2 regions of the Marinococcus sp. LNHM4E3-1 genome follow, and region 2 is predicted to be linked to the other one. Evidence: riboswitches for the same ligand, from Rfam matches in the RefSeq annotation. Region 2 holds a riboswitch; the other holds the start of a gene.
What was found. Region 2 has a riboswitch for glycine ahead of ACTRXI_RS01575 (serine dehydratase beta chain). Riboswitches for the same ligand answer to the same signal wherever they lie in the genome.

Region 1: it holds a riboswitch for glycine, as region 2 does, so the genes downstream of both, gcvT (glycine cleavage system aminomethyltransferase GcvT) here and ACTRXI_RS01575 (serine dehydratase beta chain) in region 2, are expected to answer to the same signal.

The regions. Positions count from the first base shown of each region.
Region 1 covers NZ_JBQLID010000005.1:181,160-185,578, forward strand. The annotation lists gene ACTRXI_RS07565 (CapA family protein) at 1-1,031, shown strand, start outside; gene ACTRXI_RS07570 (MBL fold metallo-hydrolase) at 1,132-1,773, opposite strand; glycine riboswitch at 1,967-2,055, shown strand; glycine riboswitch at 2,059-2,146, shown strand; gene gcvT (glycine cleavage system aminomethyltransferase GcvT) at 2,228-3,334, shown strand; gene gcvPA (aminomethyl-transferring glycine dehydrogenase subunit GcvPA) at 3,352-4,419, shown strand, end outside.
Region 2 covers NZ_JBQLID010000001.1:324,165-328,583, forward strand. The annotation lists gene ACTRXI_RS01560 (universal stress protein) at 249-731, shown strand; gene ACTRXI_RS01565 (hypothetical protein) at 1,172-1,312, opposite strand; gene sdaAA (L-serine ammonia-lyase, iron-sulfur-dependent, subunit alpha) at 1,349-2,233, opposite strand; gene ACTRXI_RS01575 (serine dehydratase beta chain) at 2,230-2,727, opposite strand; glycine riboswitch at 2,806-2,883, opposite strand; glycine riboswitch at 2,887-2,991, opposite strand; gene ACTRXI_RS01580 (hypothetical protein) at 3,147-3,374, shown strand; gene ACTRXI_RS01585 (GNAT family N-acetyltransferase) at 3,361-3,660, shown strand; gene ACTRXI_RS01590 (RDD family protein) at 3,774-4,193, shown strand; gene ACTRXI_RS01595 (hypothetical protein) at 4,241-4,419, shown strand, end outside.

The DNA.
Region 1 (4,419 bases), on a different contig from region 2:
ATGAAAATTCAGAAGCACAGACAGAAGAAGATTCCAAAAATCAGAAGCAGGAAGATGAAAGCGTTACGATTGGCGCGGCGGGAGACGTTTTGCTGCACGGGCGTGTATATAAAAGAATGGAAGAAGACGGGGAGTACGATTTCACTCCGGCGCTGAAGGCAGTTGCTCCGATGCTTGAAGAACCGGATTACACGATTGTGAACCAGGAATCAATACCCGGCGGCGAGGAGCTTGGTTTATCGGCTTATCCTTCCTTTAACAGTCCGTATGCAATTGTAGACGACCTTCAGGATGCCGGAGTGGACATGCTCTCCGGAGCCAATAACCATACGCTTGACCGTGGAATGGAGGCTGTAAACAATGCGATTAATCATTATGAGCAGACAGGTATGGATTACGTGGGAGTCTATAAGGACGAGGAAGATGCAGAGCGGCAGCGTATTGTAGATGTAAAGGACGTAGACATGGGTGTGCTTTCCTATACATATGGGCTGAACGGCATCGAGGTGCCGGAGGGGCATGAATATGTCGTGCAGAAAATTGATAAAGAACAAATACAGGAAGATGTCGAAGCGATGAGAGATGACGCGGACATCGTAGTTGTCAATATGCACTGGGGAAATGAATACGAGCGCCTTCCGAATGAAGAACAAAAAGAGCTGGCCCAATTTCTTGCAGACCAGGAAGTGGACGTAGTTATTGGTCATCACCCTCACGTGCTTCAGCCGATGGAATGGGTTGAGGGTGAAGAAGGAAATGAAACGCTTGTTTATTATTCTCTCGGCAATTTCTATTCCGGTCAGGATCAGGAATATACCGATACAGGCGGTATTGCTACATTCGATGTGGAAAAAGACGGCGAAGACGTGAAGATTACAGAGCCTAACGTTGATTTTACCCAGGTTGTACCGGGCCCTGAGGACCAGTACACAGTGAAGCCGATGGCCGAAGCAGACCACCCTGCTGAAGGTGGTGAAACCGAAGAGGATCTGCGCGAGCATGTGTATCAATGGATCGAAGAAAACGATTAAAGTACTAACCGTCTGAAACTGGGCGGGAATGCATAAATAATTTCATTTACTGTATTAAGATATTAAAAGACCTCTAATTTTAAATCAGAGGTCTTTATTTTTATGCGCCAAACCCATTAATGAACGGGTTGGAATCCATTTCGGCTTCGATATCGGTGAAGGGGCCGTGGCCGCAGGCTACTATTGTATTTTCCGGGAGTTCAAGCAACTGCTCGTGAATAGAGGCTAGCAGCGTATCCATGTCGCCTCCGTAAAGGTCAGTACGTCCAACACCACCTGAAAACAATACATCGCCGGAGAAGACTGTGTTGGTTTCTTTATGCCAATAGGAAACACTTCCCGGCGAATGGCCCGGTGTATGAAGCCATTGGAATTCAAAGCTGCCGAATTGAAGCGTTCCTTCAGACTGCAGAAGGTGATCCGCGGGCTTTGCAGTAAACGCAGCCTCCGGCATCATGCGTCCGGAGCCGTTTTTTTGGGCGTCCCCAGGCCAGTCCCTTTCATGCTCATGAAGATAAACAGGGATATTGTAGGCTTCCCGCACGGCATCAAGCGCACCGATATGGTCAAAATGGGCGTGTGTTAACAGAATGACTACAGGACGCATCTCGTTTTCCTGAAGATAGGTGAGCAGTTTATCGGCATCCCCGGCCGGATCAATAATTACGGCGTTTTTATCATTATCGTACAGAACATAGCAGTTTGTCTGCAGTGGTCCCAGTGGAAGCTGTTTCCAGTTCATAGTTTCCCTCCAATTTTTATGCTGATTTTAGTATAAACAATATTACAGTGAGAAGAAATGATTGATCCAAAGTGATAAACGAATGATGCAGTACAATTTATCGGAAACGTTCGGGTTAATTTTTTTCAGCATTGGTTTTTATCTGAATTAGTGATAGAATATGAGTAAATAAAGATGTACATATAATGCGCGGATGATGGTAAGGGGAGAGACTGCCAGGCAGCGCCGAAGGAGCAAGCCGTAACAGGTGAATCTCTCAGGCAAACAGACTCTTACTGGACGCTCCTCTGGAGAGCGCTTCTTTTAGAAGCCACCCACGAAGACACTCTTTCCGTACGACGGAAAGGAGAAACTTTCTGGTTATAGGACAGAGCTTCCATATCTTATGGAGTTCTGTCTTTTTTATGCTTTTTACTGTTTTGATTTTTCAGAAAATAATGATGAGGTGATTTTCTTGGCAGAATTAAAACGAACACCCCTGTATCCGGTATATGAAAAACACGGAGCAAAAACCGTCGATTTTGGCGGATGGGAAATGGCTGTTCAGTTTTCCGGCATCAAAGACGAGCACGAGGCGGTTCGTACAAAGGCTGGTCTGTTCGATGTTTCCCATATGGGTGAGGCGATCGTAGAAGGAGAGGGTGCTGCTGAATTTCTACAGTATATGCTCACAAACAACATAAAAAATGCAGAACCCGGAAAAGCACTTTATACCGCCATGTGTTATGAAGATGGAGGTACGGTTGACGATCTGCTCGTGTACCAGCTCGAAAAAGAAAAATACATGCTCGTTTTGAACGCAGCTAACATTGAAAAAGATCTGGAATGGCTTCGCCGCCACGTAACGAAAAACGTAAGTATTACCGATATTTCGGAAGAAACAGCACTAATCGCTGTACAGGGCCCGGTGGCAGAAACGGTGCTGCAGAAAGTAACCGATGCTTCTCTTGCAGAGATTCTGCCATTTCGGTTTGCTGCCGGTGCTTCAGTCGGAGAAGCAGAAAATATTATCATCTCAAGAACCGGCTATACCGGAGAAGACGGCTTTGAATTATACTGCCGGGCTGAAGAGGCCATCCGAAGCTGGGAGACGATCATGGAAGCAGGAGAATCCGAAGGACTCATTCCATGCGGTCTCGGCGCGAGAGACACCCTGAGGTTTGAAGCGAAGCTGCCGCTCTACGGCCAGGAGCTGAGCGCAAATATTACGCCGCTTGAAGCAGGCATAGGCTTTTGCGTAAAGCTGAAGCAGGAAGATAATTTCATTGGTAAAGAAGCTTTAAAAAAACAAAAAGAAGCGGGATTAAAACGTAAACTTGTCGGGATCGAAATGGTTGATAAAGCAATTCCGCGCCCGGGTTACATGGTACACAATGATGACGGAGAGGAAATCGGCTGGGTAACTACGGGCACTCAGTCGCCGACGCTGAAAGCAAATGTGGGACTTGCACTTCTGAATATTGGATGGACGAATCTCGGTCAGGCTGTCGAAGTGGATGTGCGGGGCAAAGCCAAACGCGCAAAAGTGGCAGCTGTGCCCTTTTATAAACGGGAAAAATAAACAGAGGAGGCACCAGAATGGATTATCGCTATCTGCCGGTAACCGGCGAGGATAAAGAAGAAATGCTTAAAACGATCGGTGTGGATTCGATCGGTGAATTGTTTGAGGACGTACCGGAAAATATTCGCTTTTCCGGAGAAATGAATCTGCCGAAGGCTCTTGGCGAAACGGATCTTCTAAAGGAAATGAAGCGCCTCAGTAACAGAAATACCAGCGTGCAGGACTGCGTCTCCTATCTCGGGGCAGGGGTGTACGAGCATTATATACCGACAGTCGTCGATCATGTGCTCCGGCGCTCGGAATTTTACACGGCATATACTCCGTACCAGCCGGAGATTTCGCAGGGCGAGCTGCAGGCAATCTTTGAATTTCAAACGATGATCAGTGAACTTACGGGAATGGATATTGCTAATTCGTCCATGTATGACGGGCCGACGGCGCTCGCAGAAGCAGCACTGATGGCCGCAAGTGAAAACAGAGGGAGGCGCCGTACCGTTGTCGTCTCTGGAACGGTTCACCCTGAAGCGCTCGATGTATTGAAAACATACGCTGCCGGGCCCGGACTTACAGTGAAAATCGTTCCCGAAAAGGACGGGCATACGGATATGGCTAAGCTTGAAGACATGATCGATGCTGATACCGCAGGAGTGATTGTGCAGTACCCAAACTTTTACGGTACTATTGAAGATTTAGCTGCTGTAAGGCAGGCAGCCGATAAAGAAAACTCGCTGATGATAGTGTCGGCAAATCCCCTTGCGCTCGGCGTTCTGACGCCGCCGGGAAGCTTCGGAGCGGATATTGTGGCAGGAGACGCTCAGCCTCTTGGTATTCCAATGCAGTTTGGCGGACCGCACTGCGGATTTTTTGCCACCACTAAAAAGCATATTCGGAAGGTCCCCGGGCGTCTTGTCGGACAGACGGAGGATGAAGACGGAAGCCGGGGTTATGTACTGACGCTGCAGGCAAGAGAGCAGCATATCCGCCGGGATAAAGCGACATCCAACATTTGTTCAAACCAGGCTCTGAACGCGCTGGCTGCTTCTGTCGCAATGACGGCTCTCGGTAAAAAAGGGCTGAAGGAAACG
Region 2 (4,419 bases):
CAATTATATTGTATCCGCTTAACAATTATTTAAAACCTCGAATGATATGTGAAAATGAATGAAAATTATAAAAACGCAATATTTTTAGTTTGAGTATTGAAACCGCCTGGGAATATGGTAATAAATACAAGCCATAGCGGCGGAAATGTCGGGAATCCATAAGCCTGCAACATAAGCCAAAAAGTACTAAAGGGAGACCTCTGTGCTTTTTGGCTTTTATTTTATAAAAATTTAAGAGGTGAAATGGATTGAAACAATACAGCCATATCCTGGCAGCGCTTGATGTGCTCAGTAACCCTAATGTTGATGCCTTTGACGAAGCGTGCCGTGTCGCGGTTAAACACGATGCCGACCTGACGCTCGCCTATGTGTTTCATTATAATGAATATTCCTCGCTCGGATGGATGGACCCGATCGGCATCAGGCGGCTGCACGCAGAAGCAGAATACCGGCTTGAAGCGTACCGGAAAAACGCCGAAGAAAAAGGCGTACCGCGGGTAAAAACCGTCCTGGACAATGGAGTGCCGAAAAAACGTCTCGTGAACCAGCTCTGTGAAAGGGTTGACCCGGATCTTATCATTCTCGGGCAGTCCGGCGGCAATGCCCTCGGCCAGGCGATACAGGGAAACACCACCACAAAAACGGTGGTGAAGCACGCTCCCTGCGACGTTCATGTCGTTGACCCGGCGATCGCTTCGATCCAACGGGCGCACACTGCACCGCTTCAGTAAATCAAAAGATCCCCGGTGGAGTAATCCCGCCGGGGATCTATATGCGCCATTAAAGTGTGTAGTGGTTTTTATCGTCCCATTTTTGTTTAATCACTGGAAGGTCACTAACGGTAGTGATGATAAGCTCTTCATCGCGAAAGGCGTTTAAGCTGGCGAGCAGTTCATCCTCGGAACAAAAATAAACGGGTTCCGAGCTGCCGAAGCGTGAGCGGATATCGGCGGCTGTTCCTATGTATACCTGGTTTTTGGGACGTTGAAGTACATATGCAAAATGGTCGATGGCAATGACCTCCTTTATAGGGACTTATAGTAAGAATAGCACGTCAGGGGTGAAACAGAAAGCAGAATGCATGGAATTTAAATAGAATATGAACAGTAAAGAAAACGGCTTGATCCTGGCGGGAGCCATATTCAAGCCGTTTTTGAGTTGTTTAAGGGGTTTACTTTTCATCGGGCCTTGGAGAAATAAAGCAGAAAATGCCTAAAAGAAGGGCGGAAACCGCTATAGCCCAGTACGTAAACAATAAGCTGACGAGAGTGAGAGTGCCGAACCAGATTTGAAAAAAACGGCGTTCGTTCATAGCTTCACCTCTTATGTGGAATTTAGAGCTCGGGAGTCATAAGCTGCAGGGCCGCTGAAACAGCCTCCGGGTGGCTTCTTTTCCCGTCGGGGTCTGGGCAAGCCCTCCTTCAGCAGTCTCTTTCAGGCTGCCCGGCATGTCGCGGCCGATCGTATGCATCGTCTGAATAACTTCATCGCAGGGGATGCGGCTGGTTATGCCTGCTAAAGCCATATCGGCCGCTGAAAAAGCGATGGAGGTGCCGATGACGTTTCTTTTCACGCACGGCACTTCGACGAGCCCGGCAGCCGGATCACATACGAGTCCGAGAAGGGACTTCATTGCTATTGCGGTGGCGTGGGCTGCCTGCTCTGGGGAGCCATGCTGCAGCTCCGTAATCGTGCCCGCAGCCATGGCCGTCGCTGAGCCAATTTCCGCCTGACAGCCGCCTGCCGCGCCGGAAATAAAGGCGTGATTCGCAAATACGTAACCGATGGCACTTGCTGTGAACAGCCCCATCGTCAGAGTGTCATCATCGATGCTGCGGTTATCCTGGAGAGAGACCAGAATGCCCGGTAGTATACCTGCGGACCCGGCCGTGGGAGTTGCGACGATAAGGCCCATTTTTGCGTTGCTTTCCGACGTGGCCATCGCTGCTTCCATCGCCGTGCTGATGACCGGTCCGGATAACGGGTCGGTGTTTTGATTATACTGATGCATCCGGTAAGCATCACCGCCCGAGAGCCTGCTCTCTGTTTCCGTAATGTTACTCACTCCGTCCCGGACCGCCTGCTTCATTACCCGCAGCCGCTCCTGCATGCGTCCGAAAATCTGCTCCCGGGAAAAATCGGAGCGGCGAACCTCACGGCGCAGCATCCATTCGCCAATGGAAATGTCCTGAGCCATGCATTCCTGTACAATACTTTCAATGGTATCGTTCATATAAATGAAGCCTCCTTTTTCGTTCGGGCTGCAATCGTTAAAATATCCGGACCCGTTCCCAAATTAATGCTGGTGTCATGACCGTTAATTCCATAAATGCAGGCCACTCCGCCGCCGATGGAGGCGCCGGATACGCGGACGGTTTCTATGCCGGACGATGCCTGAAGATGTACAGTGTTCGGGTGGCATCCGCCTGGAGTGCCCGGACAGAACTGGAAGTCGTAACGAAGGCCTGCGTCTTTGGCCAGCGCATACGCACTCCGGACGTTGGTGTCGTGGGCGGATAATCCGAGCAGGCCGCCGATTATGGCTTTGTCCGAGCCGTGTCCCTGATAGGTGGAGGCGAGAGAGCCGTAGAACGTGATTGTCACATCTGTGACCTCTCCCAGCCAGTCGTGCACAAATTTCCCGATCGATACGACCCCCGCTGTGTGAGAGCTCGAAGGACCGACCATAATCGGGCCGATAATATCAAAACAGCTGTCAAACTCCATAACGATTCCTCCAAATTTGAATTGAAAACGATTACATTAATACAAAAAAAGACAGAGAAACGGCCTGAATCGCCGTTTCTCTGTCTGTGTGCCTGAAAGATTTCATTCTTTGGCAAGAATTTTCTTCTTCGGCAGGTACGCGTACCTTCTCCAGAGGTGCATCCTGTACTGGTCCTGGTACCTGAGAGTTTTTTCTTACCGGCTGGTGGGAAGAATTGCTCCTTCGGTGCTGTAATATTCTACAGGCTCTCCCAATACATTCATCTGCAAAACCAATATTTTGTTACTTTTAGTGTAAACATCCGGTCTGGAAAAGTAAACCTATTTTTTGACAGCTGGCATGAGAGCGATATACTGGATGCAGCCTGTTAGCCTGGAATAATAAACCAATTTACCGAAAGAAATGAAGGGATGCGACTATGAGCGAACAAATTATTCTGCGCCCCGTCACAGCAGAAGATGAAAAAGAAATTAATATTCTCCGGCGCCAGCCCTCTGTCATGCATTATACGCTGGGACTCCCTTCGGAGCGAAGAGCCTCCAACCAGTCATTTATCGAAGGGCTGACGGCGAACGATCATGTGATCGTTCGCCGAGTACGGCGGCCGCGTCGTCGGTATCGGCTCTCTGGAGGTGCTGAGCGGTAAGCTGCATTACTACGGCATGACTGCCATGGCGGTGCACGATGAGTTTCAGAACCGGGGGATCGGCAGCCGTCTGCTTGATCATCTGCTGGATATCGCCGATAATTATTTAGGCTTATTCCGGCTGGAGCTCGATGTGGTGGAAGAAAACACGCGCGCAGTACAGCTGTATAAAAGCCGCGGGTTTGAACCAGAAGGGACGCTCCGTAAAGCCCATTTTGCCCGTGGTTCGTTTTACAATGTGCTGGTGATGGGCCGGCTGAACACTGCGTTGTTCCCGGGCAGCTGAGAACTTCGTTGGAAAGTTAAGGAAACGGGGAGATTGTCACTTCCAAAAATTAGCTTATTATGAAAAAATATAAAAGAAGAGCTTACAATAAGAGTGATTAAAGGAGTGTATGTATGCAACAGGAACCTGCCGGGTTTGGCAGCAGGCTGCTCGCTATTGTTATTGACGGCCTCCTGCTTTCTCTCCCCATCCTTCTCATAAGTATGCTGGCCATGCTATGGATCAACCTCGATGAAGTGAATGTCGATATATTTTCCGGTGCCGGATCGCTTCTATATTCCATGATTCTGCCGATAGTATGGCAGGGCCAGACGGTCGGGAAGTATGCCATGGGCATTCAGATTGTGAAAATGGACGGAAGGAAGCTTGGCATCGGGGCAATGCTGATGCGCGTGCTCGTAGCTAATATTTTGTACGGAATTACTCTATACATACTGATGATCACGAGTATAATTATGGTGCTTGTCCGTAAGGACAAACGGGCAGTGCATGATTTTCTTGCGGGAACCCGGGTGGTGAAAAAAAGCCGGTAGCTTTACTATCGGGATGGTTACGCCAATCATGCGAGCGGAGGAAATACATGATGAAAAAGATCTTTTCTGCCGGGGCAGCCGGCATATTCATTCTTTTAAGCGCCTGTTCCGTGCCTTCTTACTATACGGAGGAAGAGGAAGATGTCCCTGGAAATATAGAAACGGAATGGGGAGAAGAAGTGCCGCTTCCGTTGTTGAACGATGCACCGGTTTCGAGGGCGCAGAT